Regions from separate parts of the Pseudomonas sp. NFX224 genome, predicted to be linked through region 1. Evidence: predicted binding sites of a transcription regulator. Region 1 holds the regulator's gene; the other holds the start of a gene.
The links. The regulator sigma-54, encoded in region 1, starts transcription at its own class of promoters, with help from an activator protein. The targets are predictions, from matches to a motif close to ANTGGCATNNANNTTGCTNT.

Region 1 (8,674 bases):
ATGCTGATGGCTGCCGGCGTGCAGACCGCCATCATCAGCGGCCGCAAGACCCCGGTGGTCGAGCGACGGGCGAAGAACCTCGGCATTCCACACCTGTACCAGGGGCGCGAAGACAAACTGGTGGTGCTCGACGAGCTACTTGGCCAACTCAACCTAAGCTATGAACAGGTCGCCTACCTTGGTGACGACCTTCCCGACCTGCCAGTGATTCGCCGCGTAGGCCTGGGCATGGCAGTGGCCAACGCCGCCAGTTTCGTGCGCGACCACGCTCACGGCGTCACCCAGGCCCGTGGTGGCGAAGGTGCCGCCCGCGAATTCTGCGAATTGATCCTGCGCGCCCAGGGCCGCCTCGATGCGGCCAACGCCGCGTACCTGTGAGCCAAACATGCTGAGCAAAAAGATTCGCAACATCCTGATGTTCGGTTGCATCGCGGCGATTTTCGCCGCGGTCGGCTACTGGAACATCAGCCCGGAACGCTTTCTCGACAAGCCGGTTGTGCAAGTCGACAACAGCGAGATCGACTATTACGCCACCAACGCCCACAGCGTGCAGTTCCTGCCGGATGGCAGGCTGCAATACGAAATGACGTCGGACAAGGTCGAACACCTGAAAGCGTCCGAGGTGACCCTGCTGACCAATCCCGACCTGAACATGTTCCGCGGCACCGAGTTCCCGTGGCACGTCCAGAGCGAAAAGGGTGAAGTCAACCCTGACGGCACCCAGGTCGAGCTGATCGATTCGGTACGCATTACGCGTTTCGACGAGAAAAACCGTAGGACCCTGATCACCACCACCCGCATGACGGTGTTCCCGCAACAGCAATATGCGCAGACCGACCGAGACGTTAGAATCGACGGCGCTGGCGGTGTTTCGACTGGCAAGGGAATGAAAGCGTATTTGAAAGAAAGCAGGATACACCTGCTATCGAACGTAAGAGGACAGTATGAGGCTCGTTAAAACCCTCCCTATTTTGCTCAGTCTGGGCGCAGCACTGGGAAGCGTGAGCGCCTGGGCCCTGCCGGATGATCAACAACAGCCAATCCGCATTCAGGCCGACGATGCCCAACTGGACGACAAGAATGGCGTTGCCACCTACACGGGCGATGTGATCATCACCCAGGGCTCAATGAAGGTTACCGGCAATAAAGTGACCATGACCCGAGCTCCGAGTGGCGACATCGACGTGGTGACGTCGGTCGGTAACCTGGCCTACTTCGAACAACTGCAAACGGCTGGCGACACCAAGCCGGTTCAGGGTTGGGGTGTGACAATCCAGTACCACGCCACGCAAAACCGCGTCGTACTGATCGACAAGGCCAAAGTCATCGACAAGGACAACAACGTCACCCAGGGCGAGAAAATCGTCTACGACACCGAGAAGAAGCTGGCGAGCGCCGGTCGCGCTACAGGCAGCAAGGTGACCGAGGCACGTCCGCGCATTGACATGGTCATCCAGCCGAAAAAGAAAACCGACGAGCAAAAGGCCCAGTAATGGCAACTCTGAAAGCTCAGCATCTGGCCAAGAGCTACAAGAGCCGCCAGGTCGTGCGCGACGTCAGCCTGTCGATCGACAGCGGTCAGATCGTCGGCCTGCTTGGCCCCAACGGCGCCGGCAAGACAACCTGCTTCTACATGATCGTCGGCCTGGTCCAGGCTGATCAGGGCCGCGTGCTGATCGACGATCTGGACGTCAGTCACCAGCCCATGCACGGTCGTGCGAAGGCAGGTATCGGCTATTTACCGCAAGAAGCGTCGATCTTCCGCAAACTCTCGGTAGCCGACAACATCATGGCGATCCTCGAGACCCGCAAGGAACTCGACAAGGACGGTCGTCGCAAGGAGCTGGAAAGCCTGCTGCAGGAGTTTCACATCAGCCACATCCGCGACAACCTCGGCATGAGCCTGTCCGGTGGTGAACGCCGCCGCGTGGAAATCGCCCGGGCACTAGCCACCAACCCGAAATTCATCCTGCTCGACGAACCTTTCGCCGGCGTGGACCCGATTTCGGTGGGCGACATCAAACAGATCATCCATCACCTCAAGGCCAAGGGCATTGGCGTGCTGATCACTGACCACAACGTCCGTGAAACGCTGGATATCTGTGAAACCGCCTACATCGTCAACGATGGTCAGCTGATCGCCGAAGGTGACGCTGAAACCATCCTGGCCAACGACCTGGTCAAGGAAGTCTACCTGGGTCATGAGTTCCGCCTGTAAGCGCTGAGGTGTCCCGGCTAGTCGACCAAGCGCTTGTCTCGATAAAAAATCAATAGTTTTTTATTGTTACAGCGCTCTAGGCAAACACTGCGATTTCGGGCATATAATTTGCTTATGTTTGGCGCTCCGGCGCCCTGTAGTGGATGGCGCATGTGCGCCGGCAAATAAGGTGTTAAGCCCCTGCCATGAAACCATCGCTAGTCTTGAGAATGGGCCAGCAGCTGACGATGACACCGCAGCTGCAACAGGCCATCCGCCTGCTCCAATTGTCGACCCTGGACCTGCAACAGGAAATCCAGGAGGCCCTGGAGTCCAATCCGATGCTCGAACGCCAGGAAGAAGGCGACGACTTCGACAACTCCGACCCCATGGCCGACAACGCCGAACAAAAGCCCAATACCGAAATTCAGGAACCCTCCTACCAGGAAAGCGCCCCGACGGTGGATAACCTCGAGGAAGGCGACTGGAACGAGCGTATTCCCAATGAACTACCGGTCGACACCGCCTGGGAAGACGTCTACCAGACCAGCGCCAGCAGCCTGCCGAGCAACGATGACGACGAGTGGGATTTCACCACCCGCACATCGGCCGGTGAAAGCCTGCAAAGCCATCTGCTGTGGCAATTGAACCTGGCGCCGATGTCCGACACCGATCGCCTGATCGCCGTCACCCTGATCGACTGCATCAACAATCAGGGCTATCTGGACGAAACGCTCGAGGAAATCCTCGAAGCCTTCGATCCGGAACTGGACATCGAACTGGACGAAATCGAAGCTGTCCTGCACCGCATCCAGCAATTCGAACCCGCCGGCATCGGCGCCCGCAACCTGGGCGAATGCCTGCTGCTGCAATTGCGCCAGCTGCCGGCCAAAACTCCTTGGCTGGCCGAAGCCAAGCGTTTGGTCACCGATTACATCGACCTGCTCGGCAGTCGCGACTACAGCCAGTTGATGCGCCGCATGAAGCTCAAGGAAGATGAGCTTCGCCAGGTGATCGAACTGGTCCAGAGCCTCAATCCGCGCCCGGGCTCGCAAATCGAGTCCACCGAAGCCGAGTACGTTGTCCCCGACGTGATCGTGCGCAAGGACAACGAGCGCTGGCTGGTGGAGCTCAACCAGGAGTCGGTGCCACGGTTGCGGGTCAACGCCCAGTACGCCGGCTTCGTGCGCCGCGCCGACACCAGCGCCGACAACACCTTCATGCGCAACCAGTTGCAGGAAGCCCGCTGGTTCATCAAGAGCCTGCAAAGCCGCAACGAAACCCTGATGAAAGTGGCCACCCAGATCGTCGAGCATCAGCGCGGCTTCCTGGAGTACGGCGATGAAGCGATGAAACCGCTGGTCCTGCATGACATCGCCGAAGCGGTTGGCATGCACGAATCGACAATTTCCCGGGTGACCACGCAAAAATTCATGCATACCCCTCGGGGCATATATGAGCTGAAATACTTTTTTTCCAGCCACGTCAGCACCTCCGAGGGCGGCGAATGCTCGTCCACGGCGATCCGCGCGATCATCAAAAAACTGGTTGCTGCTGAAAATCAGAAAAAGCCGTTGAGTGACAGCAAGATCGCTGGTTTACTGGAGGCACAAGGCATTCAGGTGGCTCGCCGCACCGTCGCCAAGTACCGCGAATCCTTGGGGATCGCGCCTTCGAGCGAACGCAAGCGGTTGATGTAGAGCCACGCCACAGCGTTCCAGTGGCAGATCATCTGGTCTGCCGCTTTATGCACTGGCAACGAAGGAGAAGCTGTATGCAAGTCAACATCAGTGGACACCAACTGGAAGTGACCGAACCTCTTCGCACCTACATCGGCGAAAAACTCGAACGATTGGAGCGACATTTCGACAAGATCACCAACGTGCAGGTCACGATGACGGTCGAAAAGCTGAAGCAGAAAATCGAAGCCACGCTGCATATTCCCGGCAATGAAGTGGTCGCAAACGCGGAACATACCGATATGTACGCGGCGATCGACGCACTGACCGACAAGCTGGATAAACAACTCAAAAAGCATAAGGAAAAGACCCAGAGCCTCCTCCAGGGCGCTACCGGTCGTTAACACTCCCAACCCATGATCCGACTTGAAAGCATCCTGACCCCCGGCCGTTCCCTGGTGAACGTGCCGGGCGGCAGTAAAAAGAAAGCCCTTGAGCAAATTGCCAACCTCATCCATCGCGAAGTGCCGGATCTGGCCATGCAGGATGTCTTCGAGAGCCTGGTCGCCCGTGAAAAACTCGGTTCAACCGGTTTTGGCAACGGTATCGCCATCCCCCATTGCCGTCTCAAGGGCTGTAATTCGCCCATCAGTGCCTTGATGCACCTTGACGCCCCTATTGATTTCGACGCCATCGATGGTGCACCGGTCGACCTGTTGTTCGTTTTACTGGTCCCGGAAGCCGCTACCGATGCGCACCTGGAGTTGTTACGCCAGATCGCCAGCATGCTCGACCGCAAGGAAGTGCGCGAAAAACTGCGCAGCGCCCCGAGTAATGAAGCCTTGTATCAGGTTGTCCTGGACGAGCAAAACGGTCATTAATCATGCGCTTGATCATCGTCAGCGGTCGTTCCGGCTCGGGTAAAAGTACCGCCCTCGATGTTCTTGAGGACAACGGTTACTACTGCATCGACAACCTGCCTGCGGGGTTGCTGCCGGAACTGGCCGAGCGCGCGCTGATTCACACGGAACTGTCACAGCCGCTGGTAGCCGTGTCCATCGATGCGCGCAACCTCCCCAGCCATCTATCGCGGTTTCCAGAGCTGCTCGAAGAAGTCCGCAGCCGGCACATCCAGTGCGATGTCCTGTACCTGGATGCCGATGAGGAAACCTTGCTCAAACGCTTTTCGGAAACCCGTCGTCGTCATCCGTTGAGCAGCGCCAATCGCTCGCTGGCCGAGGCGATCAACGATGAGACCAGCCTGCTCGGGCCCATTGCCGACCTCGCGGACCTCAAGGTCAACACGACCAACCTGAACCTGTATCAGTTGCGCGATACCATCAAGTTGCGGCTGCTGAACCAGCCGGAACCCGGTACGGCGTTCCTGGTGGAATCTTTCGGTTTCAAGCGTGGCATGCCGGTCGACGCCGATCTGGTGTTCGACGTGCGTTGCCTGCCCAACCCCTACTGGAAGCCGGAATTGCGCGAGCAGTCCGGGCTGGATCAGCCGGTTGCCGAGTACCTGGCGGCACAACCGGATGTCGAGGAGATGTTCCAGGACATTTCCGCGTACCTGCTCAAATGGTTACCTCGCTTTGCCGCCAGTAACCGCGCTTACGTCACTATTGCCATCGGTTGCACCGGCGGGCATCACCGCTCCGTCTACCTGACCGAACGCTTGGGCAAGACCCTGCAGCAATCTCTGAAGAACGTCCAGGTTCGCCACCGCGACCTCAGCTAAAGGATTCACATCGCGATGCCTGCTCTGGAAATCGAAATCATCAACAAACTGGGCCTGCACGCCCGGGCATCTGCAAAATTCGTTGGAGTTGCCGGTCAGTTCAAGGACTGCACGATCAGGGTCGGACGCACGCCAGAGACTACAGTCGACGGCAAAAGCATCATGGCAATGATGATGCTCGCCGCCGGCAAGGGCACCAGAATTCATCTGAGCACGGAAGGCGAGCAGGAACAGGAAGCGATGGACGCACTGGTGGCCCTGATCAACAACTACTTCGACGAAGGCGAATAACCCGGTAGCAGCTGGCTTCGCCAGCTGCTACAACAGTCCGTGAACTAGCCTAATGCGGTATCCATCACCATCATCAAGCAGAACCCGATCAGTAATCCAAGGCTGGCCAGTTTCTCATGACCGTGGCGACGCGATTCGGGAATGACTTCGTGGGTGACCACCAGCAACATGGCCCCGGCCGCCAAGGCCAGCCCCAAAGGCAACAACAGTTCGGCCAGGCTGACCAGCCACGCGCACAACAACGCGAACACCGGTTCGACCAAACCTGAAGCAGCACCGATCAGGAACGCCTTGAACCGCGACATCCCAGCCCCGGCCAGCACCAAGGCAATGACCAATCCCTCCGGCACATCCTGCAAGGCAATGCCCATCGCCAAACTGTCGGCATCCGGCATGCCGCCACCGGCCGAGACGCCCACAGCCATGCCTTCGGGAATGTTGTGGGCGATGATCGCGAACACGAACAGCCAGATGCGCGGCGGAATCACCGGGTGCTCCACAGTGCCAATGAGCACTTCCGGCGACGCGCCGGACACTTTGCGATCCACCAGAAACAAGCCGAATGCACCGAGCATGATGCCAAAGCAGATCAGGCCGCTGGCCGCCCACGGAGTCATGCCAAGGTTCTCTGCCGCCGCAATGCCCGGCACGATCAGCGAAAATGCCGTCGCGGCCAACATCACTCCGGCACCGAAGCCCAGCAAGGAATCGCTGAGTGCCTGGGGCATGCGCCGGATCACCAGCACCGGCACCGCCCCAAGCGCGGTGCCGAGGGCGCAGATCGCACCACCCTGCAACGCCCGCGACAACTTCGGTTCCAGATCCAGCCATTCCAGCCCGTGCGCAACCAGCAAGCTCATGCCCGCCAGCAGAAGCAGCGATCCAAATGCGTAACGAAACATTCGTCCACTTCCGATCGCCAGTGTTTCAGTGCCCATAGTCAGCCTTGGATTGTTTTTTAGAAGACTTAAACCAGCGCAGCCTGATAGCGCGCTGCGACTTCAGGCCAGTTGATCACGTTGTAGAACGCGCTGATGTATTCCGGGCGGCGGTTCTGATATTGCAGGTAATACGCGTGCTCCCAGACATCCAGACCGAGGATCGGCGTATTGCCGTTCATCAAAGGGCTGTCCTGGTTACCGCTGCTTTCCACGACCAGCGTTTTCTGCGGCGTCACGCTCAACCAGGCCCATCCACTGCCGAATCGGGTCAGCGCCGCTTTGGTGAAAGCCTCTTTGAAACTGTCGAGACCACCCAGATGCTCGTCGATGGCCTTGGCCAGCGCGCCTTCGGGTTTGCCGCCACCGTGAGGCGCCATGACTTCCCAGAACAGCGAATGGTTGGCGTGACCACCGCCCTGATTGATCACCGCCGCGCGAAGTTTTTCCGGCAGCTGCTGCACAGCGGCCACCAGTTTTTCCACGGGCCATTCGGCGAACTCAGTGCCTTCGACCGCAGCGTTCAGGTTGTTGATATAGGTCTGGTGGTGCTTGGTGTAGTGGATTTCCATGGTCTGCGCATCAATGTGCGGCTCCAGGGCGTCATAGGCATACGGCAAGGCAGGCAAGGTAAAAGCCATTTCAGTGGACTCCATGATGATGAGGCGCAGGGGGTTGCGACGGCGAGGCAGCATCGATGCGCAGCAAGCGATGCGTGCGTGGGTATTCACCGTGCTCGCTGATGAAATTCAGCAGCTCGACATAGGTTTTGCTGCTCTGGCGCAGCGCTGCTTCGCGCAATGCTGGCGACAGTCGCGGGTCCTGCATGGTCTGCAACAACCGTTGGTGAATGGCGCACAAGTACTCGGCGCTCTCCTCCGGCTGGTTCAGACGCAGATGCAGGTCCGCCAGGTTGTGATGGGAAATCACGCAAGCCGCCACCGCTTCATCGGCATCCGCCCAGCGCTCGAACAGCACCTGGGCCAGGGCCAATGCCTGCAAGTAAGCCTCGCGAGCATCAACCAGTTCACCCAACATGAAAAAGCGATTGGCCCTTTCGATCGTGCGTTTCCAGTGCTCCATGGTGAGCCTCCAAAGCGGCGGGGTATTTACACGCCGCCTGCGGTGAGTTTTTCCGGGTTGAGCAGTTCTTCCAGCTGGCTGCGCGACAGGTCAGTGTGTTCCAGTGCAACGTCGATCACCGGGCGGCCTTGCTGATAAGCCTTCTTGGCGATTCCGGCGGCTTTCTGGTAGCCAATGATCGGGTTGAGTGCGGTCACCAGAATCGGGTTGCGGGATAGCGCTTGCTTGATGCGGTCTTCATTGACCTTGAAGCTGGCGATCGCCTTTTCACCCAGCAGACGGCTGGAGTTGGCCAGCAACTCAATGCTGCTCAGCAGGTTCTGGGCGATGATCGGCAGCATCACGTTCAATTCGAAGTTGCCCGACTGACCGGCGATGGTGATCACCGTGTCGTTGCCGATCACCTGCGCGGCGACCATGGCAGTGGCTTCCGGGATCACCGGATTGACCTTGCCAGGCATGATCGAAGAACCCGGCTGCAGGGCTTCCAGCTCGATTTCACCCAGGCCGGCCAAAGGGCCGGAGTTCATCCAGCGCAGGTCGTTGGCAATTTTCATCAGCGATACGGCAGTGGCCTTGAGCTGGCCGGAGACGGCAACAGCGGTGTCCTGGGAACCAATCAGGGCAAACAGATCCACGCCCGGCGTGAACTGAACCTGGGTCAACGTGCTCAGTTGCTGACTAAAACGCGCGGCGAATTCGGGATGCGCATTGACGCCTGTACCCACTGCCGTGCCGCCTTGGG
Region 2 (7,316 bases), 940 kb from region 1:
GTCGCTGATGAAGCGGCCCAGGCTTACGCGGATCCTGAGGCTTTTCTGACAGCCAACCCGGACATCAACTACGACGACACTTTCCCGATCCCGCTGGGTGAGTGGGTGGTCGTCGGCAGCCTGCCGGAAACCGTGCTGTTCCAGGCCGACACCTACATGGACCTGTTTACGCAGATCGTCGACTCGTTCGGCCCAAGCGTGGAGTTCAACCTCAAGCCCAAGCAACTGGCCAAGACCGAGGCCCTGACGGCACTTAATCGCATTCAGGTGCAATTGAGCAGCCTGAACAAGGAAAACGGCGGTTACACGTTGATGAACTTCAGCCAATTGCTGGATGACGAACTGCAAATGGTGCTGGTCTTCGGCAACGACGTGCCGCGTGTGCTTGAGCTGTGTGCCGAAGTCGGCATTGCGGCGGCGCCTGCCCTGGAAGCCTTGAAAGTGGCAATCCACGTCTAAGACCTAAAGCTGTCAATAAAAAGGAACCCTTGCCATGGCCGACTATCCTAAGGGTGCATACCACTCTTCGGGAGCGTCACCATGGGTTCCACGTTCAACAGCCTTGTAGGCCTGATCATTCTTGCCCTGGACATCTGGGCAATCATCAATGTGCTGAAAAGTGGCGCCGAAACCGGGATGAAAATCCTCTGGGTGCTGTTGATCCTGCTGCTGCCGGTTCTGGGCCTGATCATCTGGGCCATCGCCGGGCCGCGTGGGAATGTGCGGATCTGACCTACTTCCCACAAACAACACCGACCCTGTGGGAGCTTGCTCCCACATTCGACCTGTCATGTTCCGCGACGTAGAATGCGCGCCTTTCCCGGGCAATCGAGCTGATCGATTGGCCTTCATGGGCGGATAACCGTCCGTTGCCACCGCATTCATCGGAGCACTTCCCATGAGCAAGATCCCTGTCAGCGACTACCTGGAAACGCTCTACGAAGGCTACGGCCAGCGTTTTCGCATGGAAAAGCTGCTGCACGAAGTGCGCACCGAACACCAGCACCTGGTGATTTTCGAAAACCCGCGCATGGGCCGGGTCATGGCGCTGGACGGTGTGATCCAGACCACCGAAGCCGATGAGTTCATCTACCACGAAATGCTCACCCACGTGCCGATCCTGGCCCACGGCACCGCAAAGCGCGTGCTGATCATCGGCGGTGGCGATGGCGGCATGCTGCGTGAAGTGGCCAAGCACCGCAGCGTCGAGCACATCACCATGGTCGAGATCGACGGTACGGTGGTCGACATGTGCAAGGAATTTCTGCCGAACCACTCCAAAGGTGCGTTCGATGATCCACGCCTGAACCTGGTGATCGACGACGGCATGCGTTTTGTCGCCACCACCACGGAAAAATTCGACGTGATCATTTCCGACTCCACTGACCCGATCGGTCCGGGCGAAGTGCTGTTTTCGGAAAACTTCTACCAGGCCTGCCGCCGCTGCCTGAATGAAGGCGGCATTCTGGTGACCCAGAACGGCACACCGTTCATGCAAATCGAAGAAGTGAAGACCACCGCCGGTCGCCTGCGCAGCCTGTTCCCGGACTGGCATTTCTATCAGGCCGCTGTGCCGACCTACATCGGTGGCTCGATGACCTTCGCCTGGGGCGCGACCCATACCGCTTATCGCAAGCTGTCCCGCGAAACCCTGCAACAGCGCTTCGCCGGCAGTGGCATCGTTACTCGCTACTACAACCCGGAAATCCACATCGGCGCCTTCGCGTTGCCGCAGTACGTGCTGCAAGCTGTGGGCAAGCCAAGCAACGACTGATTTCCGTTTGTCAGAAAAGGCCGTCGCCGGTTGTGTGAAAGCACGCTGGCGGCGGCCTTTTTTTTCATGCCTGCTATTTTGATCCACTGGAACATTTAACCTGCGTCCAGGGTCGAGATAGGTGTAAGCCCATCCATGGGTTTTATCGAGGAGGCACCGATGCAAAAGTGGAAAGTCACTTTCGTGGATGATCATGGTGAAATAATCGACGAAGTCTTCGAGTGCGAAGAGTGCCCAAGTCACGAGCGGGCTGCCAGACTCATCAAGCAACGACTCCTTCCCGTCGCCGCTGAACTGGATCTGAACGATCTGGAAGGGCGAACTGCCGACGCAGGCGTCAAAAGCCTGAAAACCCAGAACAGCATTGAAATCCGCAGTATCACTCCGATCTGACACTCCTCCTGTCACATACACAACCGGGCCTTGGCAACGGCTCTATCTTGGGGCTACTCTGCAATCGAGATCAGCGAATGGATCGCTAAGGTCTGGTCTTGTCAGCTACATGCTTGTTTCCCGTCGGCACATCGGTTGCCGAACGCCCGCAACCTCGGGTTGCGCGCGCAGGGAGTACGGAAAGTCTATCCATCAGTTTGAGGAGGACGTTTCATGAGCACAGCCTATCAAGAAGACATCAGCAGCAGCGTGCTGCGCCGCATGAAAGAAGGCGGTTTCGACTTTTCACGATTCCATCCCATCGAGTTCTACGCCATTTTCCCGGACGAGGAGCGGGCACGCAGGGCGGCACGTCAATTCCATCATGGAGAATCCCTGAATGCGCAAATCAGCGTGCGCGACGACGGCGCCTGGGCGCTGGAACTGAGCAAGGTGATGTACGCCACTTACGATGACATCGGCGATTTCGAACAGGGTTTCGAAGCGGTGGTCGAGCCATTGGGCGGCATTATTGAAGGCTGGGGTGTCAAACAGGAGGTACGAGGGCGACTCGCATAACCTTATGAACAGTAACAATCGTCAATAACGGCTGACCTTCGGGTTGGCCGTTTTCGTTTGTGGGCTCAAAGACCAGTAGGAGTTGCCGCAGGCTGCGAACTTCTGCCGTTGCTTTTATTTCCCGATATTTCTCGAAGGCAAAAAAAACCGCCCAAAACGAGCGGTTAAAAGGGAAGTTCGGTCAGTTTTTCAGCGAATGAGCGGATTATCCCCCGTGTTAACCGGGCAGTGAAATCAACTCTGGCTATGCTGGTGATAGGCGACCACTACGCCTTGCAATGAAGCGGGGGCAATCAGGTTGGGGCATTTACCGCACAGGATTGGTGCGGTGCGTGTGTATTGATTATCCAACTGATTGAAATCAAAGCGTTTATGCCGATGGCACGGGCCTTGCGAAGGTCTGTATGTCCGGGTGACAAGGAGTACGGCATGATCCGCACCTATTTTGATGAGATGTACGATGCCGGCGGCCAGGTCCGCCCGCATTATCGGGAGTTTGCCCGTTGGCTGGCCGAAACGCCTGACGAGCTTTTGGCACAACGGCGACGCGAGGCCGATCTGTTATTTCATCGCGCCGGGATTACTTTCACGCTCTACGGTGATGAGCAGGGGACAGAGCGCCTGATTCCCTTCGATACCATTCCCCGCAGCATTCCCGCCAGCGAATGGCGAGTCGTCGAACGCGGCTGCATCCAGCGGGTCAAGGCGTTGAACATGTTCCTCGCCGACCTCTACCACGAGCAACGCATCATCAAGGCCGGCATCATTCCGGCCGAGCAGGTGCTGGCCAACGAGCAGTACCAGTTGGCGATGCAAGGCCTGGATCTGCACCGCGATATCTATTCGCACATTTCCGGCGTCGATCTGGTGCGCGATGGCGACGGCACGTACTACGTGCTCGAAGACAACCTGCGCACACCGAGCGGCGTCAGCTACATGCTCGAAGACCGCAAGATGATGATGCGCTTGTTCCCCGAGTTGTTCGCGGCGCAGCGCATCGCCCCCATCGACCATTATCCGAACCTGTTGCTCGATACGCTGAAAAGCTCCAGCCCCATCGATAACCCCAGCGTGGTGGTGCTGACGCCGGGACGCTTCAACAGTGCGTTCTTTGAACATGCATTCTTGGCGCGGGAAATGGGTGTGGAGCTGGTCGAAGGCGCGGACTTGTTCGTGCGTGACGACAAGGTCTTCATGCGCACCACCGACGGGCCGAAAGCGGTCGATGTGATCTACCGCCGCCTCGATGATGCGTTCCTCGACCCGTTGGCGTTCAACCCGGATTCAATGCTGGGTGTGCCGGGACTGCTGTCGTCTTATCGTTCCGGCAACGTGGTGCTGGCCAATGCCATCGGCACCGGCGTGGCGGACGACAAATCGGTGTATCCGTTTGTCACCGACATGATCCGTTTCTATCTGGATGAAGAGCCGATCCTCAAGAACGTTCCTACGTGGCAGTGTCGCAATCCTTCTGAACTTTCCCACGTGCTGGCCAATCTGCCGGAACTGGTGGTCAAGGAAACCCAGGGCTCCGGCGGTTACGGAATGCTGGTGGGGCCAGCGGCGACGGCAGCGGAAATCGAAGCGTTCCGCGCGCGGATCATTGCCAAGCCGCATGCCTACATCGCGCAACCGACGCTGTCGCTGTCGACCTGTCCGACTTTTGTCGAAAACGGCATCGCGCCGCGCCATATCGACCTGCGTCCGTTTGTATTGTCTGGCCGCGAAACCCGGGTCGTGCCCGGCGGTTTGACCCGTGTTGCCCTGCGCGAAGGCTCCCTGGTGGTGAACTCCTCCCAGGGTGGCGGAACCAAGGACACCTGGGTGGTCGAGGATTGAAGGAAGCCTGTCATGCTAAGTAGAACTGCCTCGGATTTGTATTGGATGTCGCGTTACCTGGAGCGGGCGGAAAACCTCGCACGGATGCTCGACATCAGCTACTCGCTGTCGCTGATGCCACAGGATGGCCGCGGTAACGGCCTGCACGAGCTGGCGATGCCGCTGTTGATCACCGGCACCCTGGACGATTACCTCGAACGCCACGGCGAACTGCATGCAGAACGGTTGTTGCATTTCTTTGCCCTGGACGCGGCCAACCCGGCGAGCATCTACAGTTGCCTCGGTGCGGCGCGGGCCAGTGCCCACGCGGTGCGTGGGCGAATCACCGCCGACATGTGGGAAAACATCAACGCCACCTGGCTGGAAATTCGCGGCATCGCAGAACAGGGCCTCAGTCGCTACGGCATGAGCCGTTTCTGCGAGTGGATCAAGGAACGTTCCCACCTGTTCCGCGGCGCCTCCTACGGCACCATCATGCGTAATGACGCGTTCCGCTTCATTCGTCTGGGGACGTTCATCGAAAGGGCCGACAACACGTTGCGCCTGCTCGATGCCCGTTACGAAATGGCCGGTGATCAGGCCGAAGCCGTCAGCGATGGCACGGCTCACGCCTATTACCAGTGGAGCGCTCTGCTGCGGGCCTTGTCGTCGTTCGAGGCCTACACCGAAATCTACCGCGACGCTCCCGGCGCGCGGCATGTGGCGGAATTGCTGCTGCTACGCGCTGATGTGCCGCGCTCCCTGCGCGCCTGCACCGAAGAAATCGACCAGATCCTCGCACAATTGCCGGGGGCCAACGGCCGACCGGCACAGCGTCTGGCGGCGGAAATGGACGCGCGTCTGCGCTACACCGGCATCAACGAAATTCTCGACGAAGGCCTGCACGCCTGGCTGACGGAGTTCATCCCGCTGGTGCGCCAGTTGGGCAACGCGATACACAGTTCATACCTGGAGGCTGCATGAGACTTTCCATTAGCCACGAGACCACCTATCACTACGAAGATCAGGTGCGGGCGAGCATCCAGTACCTGCGACTGACACCCCACGACAGCGAGCGCCAGCACGTGCTCAGTTGGCAGCTCGATCTGCCGCGCCCGGTGCGCGCGCAACTCGATCCATTCGGCAACATCCTGCACGTACTGACCATGGACGAGCCGCACGAGGCGATCATCATTGGCGCTCGTGGCCAGGTCGACATCGACGAACTGCGCGAAGCCGAGCATGAGAGCCAGTCGGCGCTGCCGTTCTTGCGTTTTACCCGCTTGACCGAAGCCGACGCCGCCTTGCGTGCGTTTGCCGAGAAAGAGTGCAAGCAACGCCGCGATCGCACCGCGCTGATCGACCTGATGCATGGCCTCAACCAGCATATGACCTACACGCCAGGCGCCACCGAAGTGGACACCAGCGCTGCGCAGGCTTTCGCCGGGCGTTCGGGTGTGTGCCAGGACCACACCCACGCGTTCCTCGCTTGTGCCCGCAGCCTGGGCATTCCGGCGCGGTATGTGTCGGGGTATCTGTACAGCGAGAACAGCGAGCACCTGGCCAGTCATGCCTGGGCCGAAGCCTGGCTTGATGACGCGTGGTACAGCTTCGACGTGACCAATGAACTCGCTCGGCCTGAGCGACATCTGAAGTTGGCGGTGGGTCTGGATTACCTGGATGCCTGCCCGGTGCGTGGCATGCGCCGGGGTGGCGGGTGTGAGCAGATGCACGCCAAGGTCTTGGTGAGCCCTACGCCTGCGCCGGTGATTTCAGTGCAGCAGCAATAACCTGACAGATCACCCCGGAGCTGCCGCAACCTGCGGCAGTTCCTTGGGGTACCCGAGTCAGGGCTTAACCTTGCGCCCAACCATGTGCTGCAAATACCCCACCAACATCCCCAGATCCTCCTCCGGCAGCACTTCAGCCGAAAACGCCGGCATCTTCGCCTGCGGCCACTGGCGCAAACTCTGCGGATCGCGAATGTAGCGCTTGAGGAAATCCGTGCCGAAGTACTCGGTAGGATTGTATGGAATATTCAGGTCCGGCCCGAACTGTGAATCGCCAGCACCGTTCAAGCGGTGGCACGCCAGACAGTTCTTCTGGAACAACGCAAACCCCTTGTTCACCGGGTCATCGGCTTTCAATGCAGGGTCGGGCAGCAGGGTAGGGAAGCGCGCGGCCACCGGCGCCATGCGCTTGATGCTGGCGACTTCGAACGGCCATTGTTCCGGACTGATGTTGCCTGCCCGTGGATCGGTCCAGACCAGATAAAACGGCCCGGCGCTGTGTTTACCCTCCGAAAGCGGCGGCCAGGGCTTGGCCGGGTCCTCGATGGCCAGCCAGGCGCGCGCGCCCTGGGTGTTGAGCAGTGGCGCAGCCGACAGTTCGGCGGCAAAACCATCAAGCGCCACGGCTTGCAGGTGATCGTCAGGCTTGATACCGGTCAACAAGGCGGCCAGGGGCACGGCGCGGTAGCTCATGTCCCGCTTATAGGAAACGTCATTGGCAATGGTGATGGTCTGGATTTGAGGGTGCTTGAGCAACTCCTCGGTCTGCCAGGTGCGACTGTTCGCGCCCAGCTCAAGGTTCAGCTGTGCGGCGTAAAGGGGCGTGCCGAGCAGCAAGGCCCCAAACAGAATGAGCGTTTTCAAAGGATCGCCGTCCGTGTCGTGGAAGTGCCGTAAAGGTTGGCACAGCCACGCTGGCCCGGGTAGTGAGCCAGTCACATTTTTAATGTGGCGATAAAAAACTCTGGAACCGTATTTTTATG

Region 2: a site for sigma-54 is predicted at 3,103-3,122, ahead of ACNYC6_RS04735 (circularly permuted type 2 ATP-grasp protein). Genes of this name have one in related genera too.

The regions. Positions count from the first base shown of each region.
Region 1 is NZ_CP183416.1:2,023,996-2,032,669, forward strand. Features, by position in the region: gene ACNYC6_RS09170 (KdsC family phosphatase) at 1-378, shown strand, start outside; gene lptC (LPS export ABC transporter periplasmic protein LptC) at 386-958, shown strand; gene lptA (lipopolysaccharide transport periplasmic protein LptA) at 945-1,493, shown strand; gene lptB (LPS export ABC transporter ATP-binding protein) at 1,493-2,218, shown strand; gene ACNYC6_RS09190 (RNA polymerase factor sigma-54) at 2,404-3,897, shown strand; gene hpf (ribosome hibernation-promoting factor, HPF/YfiA family) at 3,972-4,280, shown strand; gene ptsN (PTS IIA-like nitrogen regulatory protein PtsN) at 4,293-4,757, shown strand; gene rapZ (RNase adapter RapZ) at 4,760-5,617, shown strand; gene ACNYC6_RS09210 (HPr family phosphocarrier protein) at 5,633-5,908, shown strand; gene ACNYC6_RS09215 (ZIP family metal transporter) at 5,953-6,846, opposite strand; gene ACNYC6_RS09220 (superoxide dismutase) at 6,876-7,487, opposite strand; gene ACNYC6_RS09225 (hypothetical protein) at 7,489-7,929, opposite strand; gene ACNYC6_RS09230 (class II fumarate hydratase) at 7,956-8,674, opposite strand, start outside.
Region 2 is NZ_CP183416.1:1,088,116-1,095,431, reverse strand. Features, by position in the region: gene ACNYC6_RS04760 (hypothetical protein) at 1-459, shown strand, start outside; gene ACNYC6_RS04755 (PLDc N-terminal domain-containing protein) at 541-732, shown strand; gene speE (polyamine aminopropyltransferase) at 899-1,774, shown strand; gene ACNYC6_RS04745 (hypothetical protein) at 1,934-2,167, shown strand; gene ACNYC6_RS04740 (ribonuclease E inhibitor RraB) at 2,381-2,725, shown strand; gene ACNYC6_RS04735 (circularly permuted type 2 ATP-grasp protein) at 3,155-4,564, shown strand; gene ACNYC6_RS04730 (alpha-E domain-containing protein) at 4,577-5,527, shown strand; gene ACNYC6_RS04725 (transglutaminase family protein) at 5,524-6,333, shown strand; gene ACNYC6_RS04720 (c-type cytochrome) at 6,391-7,197, opposite strand.